DNA from 2 places in the Actinoplanes sp. NPDC026670 genome. Region 1 is predicted to be linked to the other one. Evidence: riboswitches for the same ligand, from Rfam matches in the RefSeq annotation. Region 1 holds a riboswitch; the other holds the start of a gene.
What was found. A riboswitch is a leader RNA that binds a small molecule or an ion and turns the genes downstream of it on or off. The one in region 1 is predicted to bind thiamine pyrophosphate.
Positions count from the first base shown of each region.

Region 2: another riboswitch for thiamine pyrophosphate. It lies ahead of AB0E94_RS20270 (thiamine phosphate synthase); the one in region 1 lies ahead of AB0E94_RS34950 (ECF transporter S component).

Region 1 is NZ_JBEZXU010000045.1:74,254-84,420, forward strand. It holds gene AB0E94_RS34935 (PHP domain-containing protein) at 1-1,303, opposite strand, end outside; gene AB0E94_RS34940 (energy-coupling factor transporter transmembrane component T) at 1,415-2,215, opposite strand; gene AB0E94_RS34945 (ABC transporter ATP-binding protein) at 2,250-3,680, opposite strand; gene AB0E94_RS34950 (ECF transporter S component) at 3,684-4,271, opposite strand; TPP riboswitch at 4,348-4,450, opposite strand; gene AB0E94_RS34955 (alpha/beta hydrolase) at 4,509-5,324, shown strand; gene AB0E94_RS34960 (DUF6328 family protein) at 5,356-5,859, shown strand; gene AB0E94_RS34965 (hypothetical protein) at 5,931-6,533, opposite strand; gene AB0E94_RS34970 (transcriptional repressor) at 6,582-6,983, opposite strand; gene AB0E94_RS34975 (metalloregulator ArsR/SmtB family transcription factor) at 6,980-7,282, opposite strand; gene AB0E94_RS34980 (metal ABC transporter permease) at 7,313-8,179, opposite strand; gene AB0E94_RS34985 (metal ABC transporter ATP-binding protein) at 8,179-8,961, opposite strand; gene AB0E94_RS34990 (metal ABC transporter substrate-binding protein) at 8,958-9,872, opposite strand; gene AB0E94_RS34995 (DUF6703 family protein) at 9,922-10,167, opposite strand, start outside.
Region 2 is NZ_JBEZXU010000019.1:39,045-49,211, forward strand. It holds gene infA (translation initiation factor IF-1) at 1-17, shown strand, start outside; gene rpmJ (50S ribosomal protein L36) at 69-185, shown strand; gene rpsM (30S ribosomal protein S13) at 337-717, shown strand; gene rpsK (30S ribosomal protein S11) at 735-1,142, shown strand; gene rpsD (30S ribosomal protein S4) at 1,156-1,782, shown strand; gene AB0E94_RS20240 (DNA-directed RNA polymerase subunit alpha) at 1,924-2,946, shown strand; gene rplQ (50S ribosomal protein L17) at 2,983-3,531, shown strand; gene truA (tRNA pseudouridine(38-40) synthase TruA) at 3,610-4,422, shown strand; gene AB0E94_RS20255 (hypothetical protein) at 4,429-5,190, opposite strand; gene AB0E94_RS20260 (methyltransferase) at 5,286-5,903, shown strand; gene AB0E94_RS20265 (ATP-binding cassette domain-containing protein) at 5,931-7,577, shown strand; TPP riboswitch at 7,610-7,720, shown strand; gene AB0E94_RS20270 (thiamine phosphate synthase) at 7,714-8,298, shown strand; gene thiO (glycine oxidase ThiO) at 8,295-9,329, shown strand; gene thiS (sulfur carrier protein ThiS) at 9,326-9,526, shown strand; gene AB0E94_RS20285 (thiazole synthase) at 9,528-10,167, shown strand, end outside.

The DNA.
Region 1 (10,167 bases):
CACCGAGCGGGGTTCCGGTGTGGTCGCGGCGGTCGCCGGTCACCCGTACCCGCGCATCCAGGTTTTTGATCAGGCGCCCGTGGTCGACCCAGATCCGGCCGGCGCGGAGGCCGTCCATGACCGCCTTGTACGAGAACGACGACGCGCCCACGTTGGTCCGGCCGTAGTAGCCGGGCCAGAAGTCGCCGGCTGTCGTGTTGACCGTGCCGGTGTAGACCGGGTCGTTGTACTTGCCGTTGGCGTCGAAGTCGCTGCCCGGGCCGCGGCCGGTCTGGTCGAGATAGTTGACGTGGCTGTCCGAGTTGACGGTGATCCACCACGCTTTGCCCTCGGCGAGGAGGCTGTCCCAGAGTCCGCCGACGGTGGCGGTCATCCAGTCGAAGCCGCCCCACGTGCGGTAGCTCTCCAGCGGGTACCCGGGGAACGACGCCGCCGACGGGTTGTTGTCGTAGTAGCCACGGGCGCCGCCGCGGCCGTTCGGGGCGGGGATGCCGGCCGCCTGGTGGCCGGGCGCGCCCTCGAAACCGACGGCGACCGTGGGGTCGGCGTCGCGCCAGTTGCGGATCTCGTGCGGGGAGTCGATGCCGCGCCGGGCCGGGTGGTTGGCGAAGAACAGCGCCCCGTCGATCTTGCGCTTGCGGACCTGCTCACCGAGGAACTGGATGCCGGCGACGGCCAGCGCCTCGTTCTGGGCGGCGGTGTTCGTCGAGGGCAGCAGCGAGCCGTCGTACGCGTTCTCGAACTGCTTGAGGACGTCGACCTCGTGCCGGCCGGGGTGGACGAAGACGGTCGCGTGTTCGGCGGCCGGGATGTTCCACTCCAGACCCTGGAAGGTCAGCAGCGAGGGAAGTGCCGAGCGGGTCTTGACGATGTCCGGGTTGACCTTGTCGACACCGATCTTGGCGTGGGTGGCGCTGCCGTGGTCGGTGATGACCAGCCAGTCGAGGCCGTAGGCGTGGCCCTTCTGTGCCTGGTCGAGCACCCGGTACTGGGCGTCCGAGCTGTACTGGGTGTGGATGTGGTGGTCGCCGGCGAGCCAGCGGAAACCGCCCTTGCCGGTGCCGCCGCCCACCGGGTCGTGGGTGTGCGGGAGCCCGGCGGCCTCGGCGGCGCCCGGCTGGGCGAGCACGGAGGCCGCCGCGCCGGCGCCGAGCAGGCCCGCGCCGAGCAGGAAGCGGCGGCGGGACGCGTCGGACGGCGACAGTTCGGCGGTGGGAACCGAGAGATCGAGAGCCTCGGGGAGGTCGCCCCCGGTGGCTGTGGCGTGCGAGTGGTCGTGAAGATGATCGTGGCCGTGACCCATGGCGGTCACCCTCGTCCGAACAGGACAACACCCGCTGTCGGTTCCGTGACGCCGAGGCGAAGAGTGCACAGCGTTGAGCACTGCCGAAGGCGGCTGAGCGACGGCCGGCGGTCAGACGACCGGGTGGAAGTGGCCGAGCAGCACCGAGACGGCGATGATCAGGGCCGCTGTCAGCAGCGACAGGACGAGCAGGGCGGTGTCGGCGGCGGTGAAGTACTGGCGGCGGGCGTACGTCCGGGGGGTCTCGGCGTCGAAACCGCGCGCGTCCATCGCCACCGCCAGTCGCACCCCGCGCCGCAACGCGCCGACCAGCAGCGCGAACGCCGTCGACACGAAGAGCCGCACGCGGGCGACCGGGTTGCGGCCGGCGTCGACACCGCGGGCGCGGCGGGCCAGGCTGAGCGACCGCCACTCGTCACCGAGCAGCGGGACCAGGCGGAACGCGGCCAGCGCCCCGATCGCGAACCGGGCCGGGGCTTTCGCATTCTGTACCAGCGCGTCGGCCAGGTCGGTCGGGTCGGTGGTGGCGAACACCACGATGCCCGGCAGCGCCACCGCGAAGATCCGCAGATTCAGCGCGCCCGCCGTGGACAGCACCCCGGTGGTGACGTCGACCGGACCGAGCGACACCAGCAGCTCACCGCCGCGATCGGCGGCGAACAGCACCATCGTGATCAGGATCCCCACGGCGGCCAGCAGCAGCGGCGTGGCCCGCCGGGCCAGCGCGCCGGGCCGTACCCCGAAGAACGGCAGGACCAGCAGTTCGACGGCGAGCGCGACGGCCGGCGTGAACGGATCCATGGTGGCGATCAGCGGCATCGAGAAGAGCAGCGCGGCGCCGACCTTCGCGACCGGGTTGCGGCGGGCCAGCGGCGCCGCCGGATCGGCGACCGGCGCGAACGAGAGGCTCACAGCGGCGTCCTTCCAGGACGGCGGGAAGAACCGGTCACGGCCGCGTCCGTCGAGGCAGCGGGTCCGGTTCCGGTGCGCCGAGCGAGACGGTTCGATCGGCGAGGGTACGGACGAACGCGTCATCATGCGTGACGGCGACGATCCCGTGTCCCTCGTCGCGCAGGCCGGCGAGCAGGTCGACCAGTTCCCGCCAGGTGCGCCGGTCCTGGCCGAACGTGGGTTCGTCGAGCACCAGCAGCCGCGGCGCGGTGGCCAGCGCGGTGGCCACGCTCAGGCGCCGGGCCTCCCCGCCGGAGAGGGTGTAGGGGTTGGCCCCGGCCAGCCGGTCCAGCCGGAGCCGTTCCAGCAGCTCGCCGACGATCCGGTCGACCTCGGCGGGGGAGCGCCCGAGCCGTCTGGGGCCGAGGGCGAGCTCGTCGGTGACCCGGGATGTGACGAACTGGTGTTCCGGGTTCTGGAAGACCGACCCGATCCGGCCGGCCAGCGTCGCGGCCCGCCACCGGTGCGGCGGCCGGCTGTCCCCGAACGCCTCGACCCGCCCGGCCGTGGGTGCGAGCAGCCCGCCGAGCAGCAGCGCCAGGGTCGACTTGCCGGCGCCGTTCGGCCCGGTCACGGCCAGGACCTCGCCCGCTCCGGCTCCGATGGTGACCGGGCCGAGGCGTCCGCGGACTTCGGCGCGCTCCGTGCGTACCAGATCAAGGGTGGTCTTGGTTTTCGACTTGAGCGGCGGGGCCTGGAAACCCGGCACCCAGACACCCTCGTCAGCGAGTTTGTCGCCGTAGGCGGCGAAGATCACCTCGGGTGAGCCGTCGGCGCGGACACCGCCGCCCGGCTCCAGGACCACCACCCGGTCGACCAGCGGAAGGGCCTCGGCGACCCGGTGTTCCACGATGATCAGCGTGGTGTCCGGGCCGGTGGCCCGGGCCACCGCGTCGCGGATCAGCGCGGCGCCCGGCGGGTCCAGGTTGGCGGTCGGCTCGTCGAGCAGCAACAGACCGGGCCGCAACGCGAGCACACCGGCGAGAGCGAGGCGTTGCGCCTCACCGCCCGAGAGGGCCGAGGTCGGACGATTGATCGGGTACGGGAAACCGACGCGATCCAGCACGTCGGACACCCGTGGCCAGATCTCACCGGCCGGCACTCCCCGGTTCTCCGGGCCGAACGCCACGTCGTCGCCACTGCGGGCCATCACCAGCTGCGTCTGCGGATCCTGGAAGAGGATGCCGACCCGCTCGCGTGCCTTGCGCGGGTCGAGCCCGTCGATCCGGATCGTGCCCTCGGACTCGCCGGAGTCCTCGGGCAGCAGCCCGGCCAGCGCGGCGAGCAGTGTGCTCTTGCCGGCCCCGGAAGGACCCAGCAGGAGCACCCGCTCGCCGTGCCGGACCTCCAGATCCAGCCCGCGGACCGCCCACGAGCGGCGACCGGCGTGCCGCCACCCGAAGCCGCGGAGCTGAACGTCACTCATGTCTCAGACGGTTGCCCGTTCGCGGCCCGCTTCGAACCGGTCCAGCACTCCGGTCGGAGCGAGCGCCCGGACCAGCGCCCACGAGCCCGCGCCGGCCAGGATCGCGCCGCTGAGCACGGTGATCGCCGCGTACGGGATGCGGTACGACCAGAGGTCCATCCCGACCGTGTACTTGACGAAGTCGTAGGACGCCGCGCTGAGACCGGTCAGCGCGCCGGCCAGGACCGCGGCCGGCAGCCGGTAGTTGCGGTAGAGCAGCAGCGCGAAGGCCAGCTCGGCGCCGAGACCCTGGATCAGGCCGGACACCAGCGTGTCGACGCCCCACTGGCTGCCGAGCAGCGCGGACACGGTGGCCGCGACCAGCTCGGTGTAGAGCGAAGCGCCAGGCTTACGGATGATCAGCGCGCCGAGGACGGCCGGGACCAGCCAGATGCCGTAGATGATGGTCTGCGCCGGCGGGAAGAACGCGAAGGCGCCCTCGGTGATCGACCAGACCGTGCCCCAGGCCCAGAAAATCACGCCGAACGCAACGGCGATGACGGAGGCGATGACGATGTCTATCGTCCGCCACCGATTGGTGGTTGATGTCATTGGACTGCCTCCCAGTGGGTACCGGGAGGAGACGCACGCCGTGTTTCCCGGGCAACAGTGCCCAGGACACGACGCGGCTGGAGAAAGACCGAGCTTCCTGCGCTGGCATTACCCAGATCAGGTACTAGGGTCTGCGGTTTCCCGCACTCTCAGCGCAGTGCGCTCCCCTGTCGGATTGGATGTGCTTCGATGACCGTAACACCTGGTAGCGGGGTATCACAGGGAGGGGACGACGTGATCGAGGTCAAAGCCCAGGGATTGACGTTCGACGTTCACGAGGGCGGGCCGGAGGATGGTGAACCGGTCCTCCTGCTGCACGGCTTTCCTCAGGATTCCCGGGAGTTCGACCTGGTTCTGCCCCATCTGCACGCGGCCGGGCTGCGGACCTACGCGCTCGACCAGCGCGGCTGCTCCCCGGGCGCCCGCCCGGCCGACGTCGCCGCGTACACCATGTCGTCGGTGACCGCCGACGCCATCGCCGTCCTCGACTCGCTCGGCCTCGACAGCGCGCACGTCGTCGGCCACGACTGGGGCGCGCAGGTGGCCTGGCAGCTGGCCGCCCGGCACCCGGACCGGGTGCGGACCCTCACCGCGATCTCCGTGCCGCACCCGCGGGCGCTGCTGCTCGCCATCCGGGTCCGGCCCAGCCAGAAGGCCCGGCTCGCCTACTTCGAGGTGTTCCGGCGGCGGTTCGCCGAGCGGCTGCTGCTCGCCCAGCACGCCCTGGCGCTGCGGCTGATGCTCCGGCCGATCGGCATGCGCGCCGAACAGTACGTGGCGGCGATGCGCGAACCGGGCCGGCTCACCGGCGGCCTCAACTGGTACCGGGCCTTCGACACGTCCCAGATCGACGACCTCGGCGAGGTGACGGTGCCGACCACCTACGTGTGGAGCGACAAGGACGGGGTGGTCGGGCTGACCGCGGCGCTGCGTACCAGGGACTGGGTGCGGGCCGACTACCAGCTCGTCGCGATGCGCGGCGTCAGCCACTGGGTGCCCGAACAGGCGCCACGTGAGCTGGCCGACGCCGTCCTGGCCCGCGTCGGCGTTTGATCAAGGCCCCGGGCGGGGAATTCGGCGCGTCATGGCGGTCGATGCACACACCCCCCGAGAGACCGAGAAGCAGCGCTGGGACCGCAACTTCGCGGACCTGCTCCAGGAGCTGCGGGTCGCGCAGACAGGCGTGCAGATCCTCTTCGCGTTCCTGCTGACCCTGCCGTTCAGCAGCGGCTTCCCGAACGTCACCGATTTCCAGAAGGACACGTACGTGGTCGCGCTGATCAGTGCGGCCTTCGCCACCGCGATGATCATCTCGCCGGTGGCGTTCCACCGTGCGCTGTTCCGGCAGGGCCGCAAACCCGAGCTGGTCCGGTACGCCCACAAGATGGCCACCGGCGGTCTGGCCTTCATGCTGATCGCGATGACGGCGAGCGTCCTGCTGATCACCGACTACCTGCTGGACTGGAAGTGGGCGATCCCGCTGACCGTCGTCACCGGTGGCTGGTTCCTCACCTACTGGGCCATCCTGCCGTTCGCCCACCGCGAGTGGGGCGACGACGACGAGGACGCCGCCTCCGCCGTCGACTGACGCGACCCGGTTCCGGCTGGTCGGCACCGCTGTCACGGCGGCGTTGTGACAGCGGTGTGAGCCGGCCGGGGTCAACGCCGTTTCAGGCCGAGACGGCGCAGTTCCAGACCGGCCAGAGCGGCGACCGCCTCGGAGTCGCCGGCCCGCCAGCTCTGTGCGATGTCCGGGCCCAGCTTCGCCAGCTCGGTCAGCGGCTGGGAGGCCAGCGCCCGCAGCGCCAGCAGGTCCTGGCCGGCCGGATCGTCGCGGACCGCGGCCGCGACCCCGGCCCGGCGGACCCAGCGCAGCCGCAACGGCAGCCAGAGGAACAGCACCAGGGCCAGCGGCACCGACAGCGCGATCGCGGGCAGGATCAGCGCCAGCTGGGCCACGAACTCCTGCTGCTGGTGACCGGCGTCGGCGATCGACCGGGCGGCGTCGGCGGCGCCGTTGAACGGCTGCGTCAGCTCGTCACCGACGATCGGGACCCGGCCCACCTTGCCGCCCGCGTCGGCCAGGTTGTCGGCGATGCCACTGCCGGCGCTCTCCAGCTTCTGGCCGGGGACGGCGAGTTTCTCCACCACGTCGTGAATCCACAGGGCGACCTTTATCCACAGGTAGACCCAGAGCACGACGAGGATGTCGGTGACGAGTTGGCGGACGGCGACGGGGACGCGGTCGGCATAGAGCTTCACATCGTCAAGCGTCGCAGTCAGCCCTCCGCGGCGCACGCCCGGCGGGGCTCAGGCTTTGGCGGCGCACTCCGGGCAGGTGCCGAAGATCTCCAAGGTGTGCGAGACGTCGACGAAACCGTGCTGACCAGCCACCTTGTCCGCCCACGACTCGACCGCCGGGCCGAGCACCTCGACGGTCCGCCCGCACGACCGGCACACCAGATGGTGGTGGTGGCCCTGGCTGCACCGGCGGTAGAGGTGCTCCCCGCCCGGCGGCCGCATGACGTCGATCTCGCCGGCGTCGGCCAGGCCCTGCAACGTCCGGTAGACGGTGGTGAGCCCGACCCGTTCGCCCCGCTCACGCAGCATCGCATGCAGGTCCTGGGCGCTGTGGAAACCCTCGGTCTCGGCGAGGACGGCGCTGACCGCGCTGCGCTGCTTGGTGTTGCGGATCTGGCTCTCGGCGTTCACTGTCGGCTCTCCCTGGCGTGGCTCACGGCGTCGGCGACGATGTGGGCGACATGTTCGTCCACCAGGGAGTATGCGATCTCCCGGCCCCGTCGCACACCCCGCACCACCCCCGCGCCGCGCAGCACCCGCAGGTGTTGCGACACCAGCGGCTGCGGGGCGCCGAGTTTCTCCACGAGATCGTGCACACAGCGCTCGCCCACGCCCAGCTCGACCACAATGGCGACACGGATCGGCGCGGAGAGAGCACGCAGCAGCGCCCCCGCCGATTCGTACGCTTCGTAACCGGTGGTCGTCGTCATCGTTTCGCCAACGGTACAGGCAGGTCGCGGTCAGCCATGCAACACGACATCCGGGGGCTCGGACGCGACCGGCTGCGGCGCGGGCCGGCGCAGCCGGTGCCGGACCGTCCCACCGACCGCGGCGGCCACGAAGACGGCCAGGGCCAGCAGCACGGTGGTCGCGCCGGGAGCGGTGTCCGCCTCGGCCGACACCAGGACGCCTGCGCCGGCGGCGCTCACGCCGATCACCATGGCCAGCGTCATGGTGCTGACGAAACCGCGGGTCACCTGCTGGGCGGCGGCGACCGGGACGACCATCATCGCGGAGACGAGAAGCAATCCGACGGTACGCATGGCGATCGTCACCGTCACCGCGGTGGTCACCGCCAGCAGGATGTTCAGGAGCCGCACCGGCAGGCCGCTGACCCGTGCGTACTCCTCGTCGTTGCAGAGCGCGAACAGGGCCGGGCGGAAGAACAGCATGGCCGCCAGCACCGCCGCGCCGAGCGTGCCGATCACGGCCAGGTCGGTCTCCGAGGTGGTCAGCGGGGAGCCGAACAGGTACTGCATGAGGCTGCTGTTGCCGCTGCCGTCGGACAGCCCGACGAGCAGCACGCCACCGGCGATGCCGCCGTAGAAGAGCATGGCCAGGGCCAGATCGCCGGAGGTACGGCCACGCTCGCGGATCAGCTCCACCCCGACCGCGCCGAGAGCCGACACGATGACCGCCGTGTACACCGGGTCGTTGCCGGTGAGCAGGCCCAGCCCGACGCCGGTGAGCGCGACGTGCCCGATCCCGTCGCCGATCAGGGACAGGCGGCGCTGCACCAGGTAGATGCCGAGCGCCGGGGCGGCCAGCCCGATGATCATCGCGGCGAGCAGGGCCCGCTGCATGAACGGCTGGGTGAGCAGGTCCATCAGTAGGCCTTCGTTCCCTCGGTGGGCGCCCACTCGCAGATGCCGACCTTCAGCTCCTCGGCATGCGGGTGCAGATGTTCGTGGTCCGGCTCGGCGTGGTGACCGGCCGGCTCGGGGGGTGTGCCCTCGTACGCGATCCGCCCGTCGTGCACCACCACGGCCCGCCCGATCAGCGGCCGCAGCGGGCCCAGCTCGTGCAGGACCAGCAGGATCGTCCCGCCGTCACCGGCGAACCGGGTCAGCGCCGCGGCGAACGCCTCCTGGCTGGCCGCGTCCACCCCGGCGTTCGGCTCGTCCAGCACCAGCAGGTCCGGCTTGCCGGCCAGCGCCCGGGCGATCAGGGTGCGCTGCTGCTGGCCGCCGGAGAGCGTCGTCACCGGGTCGTCGATCCGGTCCAGCAGCCCGACCGCGGACAGCGCGTCCCGTACCGCCGCCTTGTCGATCTTGCCGGGGAAACGGAGAACGCCGCGCCGGGCCAGCCGGCCTGATGCGACGACCTCGCCGACCGTGGCCGGCACGCCGCTGCCGGCGCCGAGCCGCTGCGGTACGTAGCCGATCCGCTCCCAGTGCCGGAACCGCTTCTGCGGCGTCCCGAACAGCTGGATCTCGCCCCGCCGGGACGGGACCAGGCCGAGGATCGTCCGGACCAGGGTGGATTTGCCGGAGCCGTTGGCGCCGAGGATCGCGACGACGTCCCCGGCCGTGACGCTCAGCGAGACGTCCCGCAGGACCTCCCGCCCGTCGTAGCCGACCGCAAGGTGACCGACCTCGATAACGCTCATGAACACTCCAGGCCCAGCTTCAATGCGGTCAGGTTGGCGCGCATCACCGAGAAGTAGTCTGCCGATTCGTCGGTGAGGCCTTCGATCGGGTCCAGGACCGCGGTCTGCGCGCCCACCTCCTTGGCGATGGTCTCGGCCACCTTGGGGCTGACCAGGGTCTCGAAGAAGATCGTGGTGGTGCCGTGCTCACGGGCCTCGGCGGCCACGCCGGCGAGGCGCTGCGGTGACGGCTCGGTCTCCGGGTCGATGCCGGTGATGCCGATCTGGGTCAGCTCGTAGCGGTCGGCCAGGTAGCCGAACGCGGTGTGGCTGGTCACCAGCTCGCGCCGGGCGCACTCGGCCAGCCCGGTCTTGAACTCGCCGTCCAGCGTGGTCAGCTCGGCGCGCAGGGTGGCGGCGCGGGCGGTGAAGTCGGCGGCGTGCGCCGGGTCGGCCTTGCCGAGGCGCTCGGCCAGCTTGTCGGCGATGCTCGCGAGGCGGGTCGGGTCGAGCCAGACGTGCGGGTCGGCGCCGGCGGCCGCCCCGGTGTGCGCGTCGCCCTCCTCGGCGTGGTCGTCGGCTTCCTGCTCGGTGATCGTCTCGACCGCGGTGGTGGCGTCGAAGGCGCGGTCGCCGCCGTTCTGCTTGACCGCGTCGTCGACGGCGGGCTGGAAGCCGCCCAGGTAGACGATCACACCGGCGTCGGCGACCGCGCCGACCTGCCGGGCGGTCAGCTCGACGTCGTGCGGCTCGGCGCCCGGCTTGGTCAGGGTGGAGACGCTCACCGCGTCGCCGCCGACCCGCTCGCTGACGAACTGGAGCGGGTAGAACGCGGTGACCACGGAGAGCTTGCCGTTGGCGCCGGCGGAGTCCCCTCCGCAGCCGGTGAGTGCGGGCAGCAGGAGGAGGGCGGGGAGCAGGCGGCGCATCATGTCACCAACTGTCGTCGATAATGACAATGATTGTCAAAGCCGCATGGTTTCACAGGGACTTCGAGACCGCGGCCACCACCAGCAGGGTGAGCAGCACCACCCGGACCACCCGGGTGACCGGGGTCTGCACCGGCCAGGTCGTCGCGGTCAGGGTGGCCAGGCCGGCGGCGAGCAGGCCGAGCAGCAGCGCGCCGACGATGCCCGGCAGGAACAGCCCGGCCAGCAGCAGGGCCAGCGTCCCGGCGAACGCCGCGGTCGGATTCACCCGGGCCAGCCGGTTCAGGAATGTGCGCGT
Region 2 (10,167 bases), on a different contig from region 1:
TCTACCGCTACAAGTAAGCGGGTCGCGGGGAAACACCAATCCCGTCTGACTGAGAGTTAAGGCAAACCGTGAAGGTCAAGCCGAGCGTCAAGCGGATCTGCAACAACTGCCGGGTCATCCGGCGGCACGGCCGGGTCATGGTCATCTGCTCGACCGACCCGCGCCACAAGCAGCGTCAGGGCTGAGCCCCGCGCAGCTGGATCCGCACCACTGAACAAGCTCGTCCCGGCCGTGGGCAACCGCGGCTGTACCCCCGGTCGGAGGCCGGGGCCCGCCAGCAGGCGGGAGGGGACGGGCACAGACCTCCGGGATCACGAACGAGGAGTACCGCCAGTAATGGCTCGTCTCGTCGGCGTCGATCTCCCCCGCGAGAAGCGGTTGGAGATCGCGCTCACCTACATCTACGGCATCGGGCGTACCCGTGCCGTGGAGACACTGACTGCTACCGCGATTGACCTGAACAAGCGCGCCAAGGACCTCACGGAAGAGGAGCTGGTTCAGCTCCGCGACTACATCGAGGCCAACTTCAAGGTTGAGGGCGACCTGCGCCGCGAGGTCGCTGCGGACATCCGCCGCAAGGTTGAGATCGGTTGCTACGCCGGTATCCGCCACCGCAAGGGCCTGCCCGTGCGTGGACAGCGGACCCGGACCAACGCGCGTACCCGCAAGGGTCCGAAGCGGACGGTCGCCGGTAAGAAGAAGCCCGGTCGGAAGTAATAGGAGCGCACTGACTTATGCCACCGAAGGCACGCGCTGGGGCCGCAGTAAAGAAGGTCCGGCGCAAGGAACGCAAGAACGTCGCCCATGGGCAGGCGCACATCAAGAGCACCTTCAACAACACCATCGTGTCGATCACCGACCCGACCGGTGCGGTCATCTCCTGGGCCTCGTCCGGCCAGGTGGGCTTCAAGGGCTCCCGCAAGTCGACCCCGTTCGCCGCGCAGCTCGCTGCCGAGGCGGCCGCCCGTCGTGCCATGGAGCACGGCATGCGCAAGGTCGACGTGTTCGTCAAGGGTCCGGGCTCCGGCCGGGAGACCGCCATCCGTTCGCTGCAGGCCGCCGGCCTCGAGGTCGGGCAGATCTCCGACGTCACGCCGCAGCCGCACAACGGTTGCCGCCCGCCGAAGCGTCGCCGGGTCTGAGGGGGATACAGAGATGGCTCGTTACACAGGTGCGGACTGCAAGCGCTGCCGCCGCGAGAAGATGAAGCTGTTCCTCAAGGGCAGCAAGTGCGATGGGCCGAAGTGCCCGTTCGAGTCGCGTCCCTTCCCGCCCGGCCAGCACGGCCGTGGCCGGACCAAGGAGACCGAGTACCTGCTCCAGCACCGCGAGAAGCAGAAGGCCCGTCGCGTGTACGGCGTGCTCGAGAAGCAGTTCCGCGGTTACTACGAGGAGGCTGTCACCAAGCCCGGCAAGACCGGTGAGGTGCTGCTGCAGATCCTCGAGTCGCGTCTCGACAACGTCGTCTACCGGGCCGGCTACGCCGCGTCCCGTGACGCCGCCCGCCAGCTGGTCAAGCACGGCCACTTCCTGGTGAACGGCGTCAAGGTCGACATCCCGTCGTACCGCGTCCGGGACAAGGACATCGTCACGCTCCGGGAGAAGTCGAAGGAGCTCACGCCCTTCGTCGTCGCCCAGGCCCAGGCCGGCTCCAAGCCGGTTCCGGCGTGGCTGGAGCCGATCCCCAGCGAGATGAAGATCCTGATCCACTCGCTCCCGGCCCGCGCTGTCATCGACACGCAGGTCCAGGAGCAGCTGATCGTCGAGCTTTACAGCAAGTAGCAACGCGGGCGAAGCCCTCCGTGTTGCCCGAGAAGACAGCACCGACTCCGTCGGTTCCTGGCCCTTCCGGGGGGAATACGGGGGGCGGAGCCCCTTGTATGGCCATCAAATAGCGGGTGGCCCGACAGAAAGAAGAACAGCGTGCTCATCAGCCAGCGGCCGACCCTCTCGGAGGAGTCGCTCAGCGAGACCCGGTCCCGGTTCACCATCGAACCGCTGGAGCCGGGCTTCGGCTACACCCTCGGTAACTCCCTTCGGCGGACCCTGCTGTCGTCCATCCCGGGCGCGGCGGTCACCAGCATCAAGATCGACGGCGTGCTGCACGAGTTCACCACGATCCCCGGTGTCAAGGAGGACGTGGTCGAGCTCGTCATGAACGTCAAGGAGCTCACCGTCAGCTCCGAGCACGATGAGCCGGTCAGCATGTACCTGCGTAAGCAGGGCCCGGGCGACGTCACCGCCGGTGACATCCAGCCCCCGGCCGGTGTGTCCGTGCACAACCCCGATCTGAAGCTGGCGACCCTGAACAGCAAGGGCCGGCTGGACATGGAGCTGACCGTCGAGCGCGGTCGTGGCTACGTCACCGCGGCGCAGAACAAGAACGCCGGCGCCGAGATCGGCCGTATCCCGGTCGACTCGATCTACTCGCCGGTGCTCAAGGTCACGTACCGCGTCGAGGCCACCCGTGTCGAGCAGCGCACCGACTTCGACCGCCTGATCATCGACGTCGAGTCGAAGGCGTCGATCTCCCCCCGGACCGCGCTGGCCTCGGCCGGCTCGACCCTCGTGGAACTCTTCGGCCTCTGCCGTGAGCTCGACGAGACCGCCGAGGGCATCGACATCGGCCCGTCGCCGCAGGACGCGCAGCTCGCTGCCGACCTGGCCCTGCCGATCGAGGAGCTGGACCTCACCGTTCGGTCGTACAACTGCCTCAAGCGCGAGGGCATCAACAGCGTGGGCGAGTTGATAGGGCGTACGGAGGCTGACCTTCTGGACATCCGGAACTTCGGCCAGAAGTCGATCGACGAGGTCAAGATGAAGCTCGCCGGGATGGGCCTGGGCCTGAAGGACAGCGCGCCGTCCTTCGACCCCGCGCACGTGGTCGACTCGTTCGGCGACGTGGACTACGACACCGACGACTACCGCGAGACCGAGCAGCTCTAAGAGCTCGGCTGCGCCCCATTTCAAGGAGCAATTGAAATGCCCACGCCCACCAAGGGTGCCCGCCTCGGCGGCAGCCCGGCCCACGAGAAGCTCATCCTGGCCAACCTGGCCACCGAGCTCTTCCGGCACGGGAAGATCAAGACCACCGAGTCGAAGGCCAGGCGGCTCCGCCCGCTGGCTGAGCAGCTGGTCACGAAGGCCAAGCGCGGCGACCTGCACGCCCGTCGCCGGGTGCTGGCCACCGTGAAGGACAAGGACGTCGTGTACGCCCTGTTCGAGCAGATCGCTCCGCGGTACGCCAACCGCCCCGGTGGGTACACCCGGATCACCAAGATCGGCCCGCGCAAGGGTGACGCCGCTCCGATGGCCGTCATCGAGCTGGTCGAGGAGCTCCAGGTCGCGGCCAGCACCGGCCCGTCCAAGGAGGCCCGTAAGGCCGCCGCGCAGCAGGCCAAGGTCGAGGCCCTCGCCCCCGAGGACGAGACCCCGGTCGCTGCCGCCAAGGCCGACGACGACCAGGACGCCGAGGCGCCGGTGAGCGCTTCCGGCGACAAGGCCGAGGGCGACGACACCGACAAGGCCTGATCCGCACGGATCGGATCGAACACGGGCGAGGCCCGGCATCCTTCGGGGTGCCGGGCCTCGGCCATACCTGGAGAGAGCATGGACACCATTCGGCTTCGACTCGACGTGTCATATGACGGCGGCGACTTCTCCGGCTGGGCGGCTCAGCCGGGACGCCGTACCGTCGCCGGGGTCTTGATCGAGGCTTTTGCTCGTTTGATCGGAGCGGAGACGCCGCTCGGGCTGACCGTCGCCGGGCGAACCGACGCCGGAGTGCATGCCACCGGGCAGGTCTGTCACGTCGATCTGCCGGTGGAACGCTGGACCGAACTGGAGGGCTCGCTGCTGCGGCGGCTCGACGCGGTGCTGCCGGCGGATGCCCGGGTGCGGGCGATCGTGCCGGTGCCGGACACGTTCGACGCGCGGTTCTCGGCGACCTTCCGGCGGTACGAGTACCGCGTCACCGACACACCATGGGGGCCGGAGCCGCTGCGCCGGCACGACACGCTGGGCTGGATGCGTCCGCTCGACCTGGACCGGCTGAACGCCGCCGCGGCCGGGCTGGTGGGGGAGCACGACTTCGCGGCGTTCTGTAAGCGCAAGGAGCACGCCACCACGATCCGGGCGATCAACCGGCTGGACTGGCGACGGGAGCCGGACGGGGTCTGTGTGGCGACCGTGCAGGCGGACGCGTTCTGTCAGGCCATGGTGCGCAGCCTGGTCGGGGCGATGCTCACCGTCGGTGACGGCCGGCGGGAGCCGGAGTGGCCGGCCAAGCTGCTGACCATGCGTGAGCGGTCCAGCGAGGTGATGGTCGCGGCCGCACACGGGCTCACCCTGGTCGCGGTCGGTTACCCAGGTGAGGCCGAGTACGCGGCCCGTGCCGAGGCCACCAGGCGCCTGCGCGCCTGAACGGGGCTAGGACGCTCGGCGGATCAGGACCGTGTCGTGCAGGTGGGTGTCGAGGATGTCGTGGGCCAGCTGGGCCACCTGCGGGGCGTCCGGTGCGACCAGCTCGCCCGACGGGCCGGTGATCACGCAGTACATGACGTAGTGGCCGCGGGTGCGCCACAGGACCGGGGTGCCCGGCCCGGTCGCCGCGCCGGACATCTCCGCGAAACTGCCGTCACCCGTCTCCACCAGGTAGCGGACCTGATCACCGACGGCCATCGCGCTCGTCGTGTCGGGCAGGTTCAGCATGCCGGCGGTGATCCGGTAGTCGGCGTACGGAACCGTGAGAGCGGCCCGGACCGCCTGCGAGCACCCGTACCGCTGAAGGGTCGTGCGTAGGGCGCCGCCGGCCGCAAGGGTGCAGTCGGCGGTGAGGTCGGACCGGGTGACGCCGAAGGCGGTGATGCCGGCCGGGAAGACCTCGTCGGCGCGCAGCGGCGCCGGATCGACCTCGCGCGTCGCGATTCGCGCGTCGACCTCGGCCGAGGCGAGCTGAGCCGGGCGCCGGCGATCGTCGGCGACGATGAGGACACCCAGCATCACCACGATGCCGAGCACGATCAGGCCGGCCAGGCCACGAGTGAACAGATGGGTGGTCAGCGGCTCGCGCCGCAGGTGGCGCCGGGACCGGCGGCGATGCTGGCCACGGGCGGGAAGTCGAATCGGGAGGGACAGACCGCCCGCCGGTGCGGCGCGGTGGGCGGAGCGCGTCGGGGTGACGTACCGCATGGGCTCAAGCTAGGCGCGCACGCTGATCTATGAACGCACACGGTGTCCGCCACCCCGGCGAGGCGCTCGTCACCCCGCGGCGCGACACTTGTCGGGTGACCGCCGACCACTACTTCACCGCCGATCCCGACGCGCCGATGCGGCGTGGCGAGATCGAGTTCACCGTTGCCGGCCGCGACTACCGGCTGGCCGTGGCCTCCGGGGTCTTCTCGGCCGGCCGTCTCGACCCGGGCACCGCCGTGCTGCTGCGCAAGGCCGGGCTGCCCGACTCACGCGCCGAGGGCGTCTTCCTCGACCTTGGGTGTGGGTATGGCCCGATCGCAGCTGTGCTGGCCAGTGAGGCCCCCCAGGTGACCGTCTACGCGGTCGACGTCAACTCCCGGGCCCGTGATCTGGCCGTGGAAAATGCCGGCCGCCTCGGCCTCGGTGAGCGGGTGCTGGTCCGGGCGCCCGACGAGGTGCCGGATGATGTGACGTTCACGGAGATCTGGAGCAACCCGCCCACCCACATCGGCAAGGCCGAGCTGCACAACCTGCTGGAGCGCTGGCTGCCCCGGCTGGCACCGGGCGGTGTGGCCTGGCTGGTGATCAACCGGAACCTCGGTGGTGACTCGCTGCACACGTGGCTGGTCGGCCTGGGCTGGACCGTGGAGAGAACGGCCAGTCAGAAGGGGTTCCGGGTGTTGCGGGTCAGCGGAAAATCGGCTGACTGAACCGGTACTGACAGGGAGGATGCCGCCATGGGTTACGTGGATGTCGCCGGCGCCGGTTTTGTGCTCCCGGACGGGCGGGAGTTGTTCGCCGACGTGTCGTTCCGGGTCGGCGAGGGGCAGAAGGTCGCACTCGTCGGTCCCAACGGGGCGGGCAAGACCACGCTCATGCGCATGGTGGCCGGTGACATACCGACCCAGAGCGGGACCATCGCGCGGGCCGGTGGGCTCGGGGTGATGCGCCAGTTCATCGGGATGATCGGCGACGACCGTACGCTCGAGGATCTTGCGTTGTCGCTCGTCTCACCCGGACTGCGCGAAGCCGGCGAACGGCTGCGGGTGGCTGCCGCGGCGCTCGGCGAGACCGAGAAGAGCCAGATCGCGTACGCCAACGCGCTCGCCCACTGGGGTGAGGTCGGTGGTTACGACGCCGAGGTGCTCTTCGACACGGTGACAGTCGCCATCCTCGGCAAGCCGTGGGAGGAGGCGCGGTCCCGCATCGTGCGGACCCTGTCCGGCGGCGAGCAGAAACGGTTCGCCCTCGACCTGCTGCTGCGCGGCAACGACGAGGTGCTGCTGCTCGACGAGCCGGACAACTTCCTCGACGTGCCCGCCAAACGCTGGCTCGAGCAACGGATGCGCGAGTCGAACAAGTCGATCCTCTACGTCTCGCACGACCGGGAGCTGCTGGCCGAGACCGCGAGCCGGGTCGTCGCCGTCGAGGGCGGCAGCGCCTGGACCCATCCGGGCGGGTTCGCCTCCTGGCACGAGGCCCGGATGAACCGGCACGAGCGCATGGAGGAACTGCGCCGCCGCTGGGACGAGGAGCACGAGAAGATCAAGGAACTGGTCTTCATGCTCAAGAACAAGGCCGCCTACAACGACGGCCTGGCGTCCCGATATCAGGCTGCGCAGACCCGGCTCCGCAAGTTCGAGGAGGCCGGCCCGCCGCCGCTGCCGCCGAAGGACCAGGCCGTCAAGATGAACCTGCGTGGCGGCCGCACCGGCAAACGCGCGGTCATTTGTGAGCAGCTCGAACTCGAGAACCTGACGTTCCCGTTCGACCTGGAGATCTGGTACGGCGACCGGGTGGCCGTGCTCGGCGCGAACGGCACCGGGAAGTCGCACTTCCTGCGCCTGCTCGCGGCCGGCGGCACCGATCCCGACCAGGAGCACAAACCGGTCGACGGGGCGCCGCTCGCGCACGTCTCGCACGACGGCAAGGCCCGCCTCGGGGCGAGGGTCCGGCCCGGCCACTTCTCGCAGACCCACGACCGGCCGGAACTCGTCGAGAAGACCCTCGTCGAGATCCTCTGGCGCGGTGACGAGCACCGGTCCGGACAGGACCGGGCCGGGGCCATGAAACATCTCAACCGGTACGAGCTGGCCGCCCAGGGGGACCAGCGGTTCGGCACCCTCTCCGGTGGGCAGCAGGCCCGGTTCCTGGTGCTGCTGCTCGAACTGTCCGGGGCGACCGTGCTGCTCCTCGACGAGCCGACCGACAACCTCGACCTCGCCTCCGCCGAAGCACTGGAGGAAGGGTTGAAGGCGTTCGACGGCACGGTGATCGCGGTCACCCACGACAGGTGGTTCACCAGGTCTTTCGATCGCTTCGTGCTGTTCAGAGGGGACGGCGAAGTGGTCGAGGTGCCCGAGCCGGTCTGGGACGTCCGCTAGTTTTCTCGTCACGGACCGGTTATGGTCCGGTTACAACAACCCACGGGAGTCCGGGCACCGGGCTGAGAGGGGGGCTGATGCGGCCCCCGACCGTCGAACCTGATCCGGGTCATGCCGGCGCAGGGAGGAGTGCTTCATGGGCACATCGTTTCCCCGTATCCACGTCATAACCGACGACATCGACGTCGTTCGCGGTGTGGCCGGGCTTCCCGACGTGGCTGTCCAGATCAGAGTCAAGAGCAACGACGCTTCGGCGTACGCGTTGACCTGCGCCGCAATCGCAGTGTGCCGGCCGGCCGGCACGATCGTGCTGGTGAACGACCGGGTCGGGGTGGCGCTCGCGGCCGGGGCCGACGGGGTGCACCTCGGGGCCGAGGATCTGCCGGTGTCCGCTGGCCGCCGGATTCTTGGGCCGTCCGCGATCGTCGGCGCCACCTGTCGTGATCCGCTTGCGGCGCGGTCCGCGGTCGACGCCGGGGCCAGTTACCTCGGTGTCGGGCCGACCTTCCACACGTCCACCAAGGACGGACTGCCACCACCACTCGGGCCGGCCGCGATCGCGGCCGTCGCCGACGCGGTGCCGGGCACTCCGGTTCTGGCGATCGGCGGTATCACCGCGGAACGGGTGCCGCTGCTCGCGGTGCACGGGGTCGCGGCTGTCTCCGCCTTCGCGGCGGATCCGAAGGGAGCGGTCGCGGAATTCCTGGCGGTCCTGCCATGACCGGCACTGCCATGACCCGCGTCGCTCTTGTCGGTGGGGGCATCATCGGGCTCTCCATCGCTGCCGAACTGCTGGAACGTGGCGCTGACGTCACGGTCTACGATTCGGCACCCGACGGGTCGGACGGGGCCTGGCATGTCGCGGCCGGGATGCTCGCGCCCGGCGGGGAGTCGGCTTTCGAATATCCGCATCTCACCCGGCTGCTGGAAGCCGGACACGAGTTGTGGCCCTCGTTCGCGGCCGGTCTCGGCGACGTCGGCTACGACCGGGCGGGGACGCTTTCGCTGGCGCTGACGGCGGATGACGCGGCCGAGGCGGCACGGGAGTGGAAGCACCAGAAGCTGACCTCGCTGACCGGGTCCCAGGTGCGTGATCTCGAGCCGGCGATCTCGCCTCGGGTCCGGGCGGGGGCGTACGCGGCGGCCGAGCACCAGGTCGATCCGCGCAAGGTCGTCGCCGTCTTGCGGGCTCGGTTGGCGGGCCGGATCACCCAGCGCCAGGTGACAGAGCTGTCCGAGGTGGACGCCGACGTGATCATCGTCGCTGCCGGTTCTCGGACCGCGGCGCTCACCGGGTTGCCGATCCGGCCGGTCAAAGGCCAGGTCCTCCGCCTGCGCGGCGAACCCGGCCTGCTCAAGCACGTGATCGACGGCGCCGCCGACGGACGGCACGTCTACCTGGTCCCGCGCGCCGACGGCGAGGTCGTGGTCGGCGCCACCCAGGAGGAACGCGCCGACCGGATGCCCACCGCCGGCGGCGTGCACGACCTGCTGCGCGCCGCCCTCGACCTGGTGCCCGGCCTGGCCGAACACGAACTCGCCGAGGTCACCGTCGGGCACCGGCCGGGCACTCCGGACAACGCGCCGATCCTCGGGTTCCTCGACGACGACCGCCGGGTGGTCGTGGCGGCCGGTCACTTCCGCAACGGCATCCTGCTCGCCCCGATCACCGCACGACTCATCGCCGACCTGGTGCTCACCGGCTCGGCCGATCCGATTCTCGACGCGTTCGGTCCCGGGAGGTTCCGATGAAGCTGACGATCAACGGCCAGGCCCAGAGCCGGCCCGGCACCTGCTCGGTCGCGACCCTGGTCGCCGAGATCATCGCCGCCCAGCGTGGGGTGGCGGTCGCGGTCAACGGCACCGTCGTGCCGCGTTCGACCTGGTCGGAGGTGGACCTCGTGGACGGCGACCGGATCGAGGTCCTCACCGCCGCGCAGGGAGGCTGACGTGACGTTCCTTCCGGAGAACGGGCTGATCCTCGGCACCGGCGGGGCGAACAGCCTCACCGCGCTGGAGGAGGCCATCGCCGCGTCCGAGTCGACCCTGGTCACGGTGGCGCTGCGGCGGGTGGACGCGGCCGGCCCGGGACTGCTGCCGATGCTGGACCGGCTCGGCGTGCGGGTGCTGCCGAACACGGCCGGCTGCTACACCGCCGGTGATGCGGTCAAGACCGCACAGATGGCGCGGGAAGCCTTCGAGACGGATCTGATCAAACTCGAGGTCATCGGGGACGAACGCACACTGCTGCCGGACGGGATCGAACTCCTGCGAGCGGCCGAGACACTCGTCGCTGACGGGTTCACCGTGCTGCCGTACACCAGCGATGATCCGATCCTGGCCCGCCGTCTCGCTGACGCCGGCTGTGCCGCGGTGATGCCGGCCGGGTCGCCGATCGGTTCCGGCCTGGGGATCTCCAATCCGCACCACATCGAGTTGATCGTGCAGGGCGTCGACGTTCCGGTGGTGCTCGACGCCGGCATCGGCACCGCCTCGGACGCGGCGCTCGCCATGGAACTCGGGTGTGACGCGGTTCTCATCGCCAGCGCGATCACCCGGGCCGACGATCCGGTGGCGATGGCCACGGCGA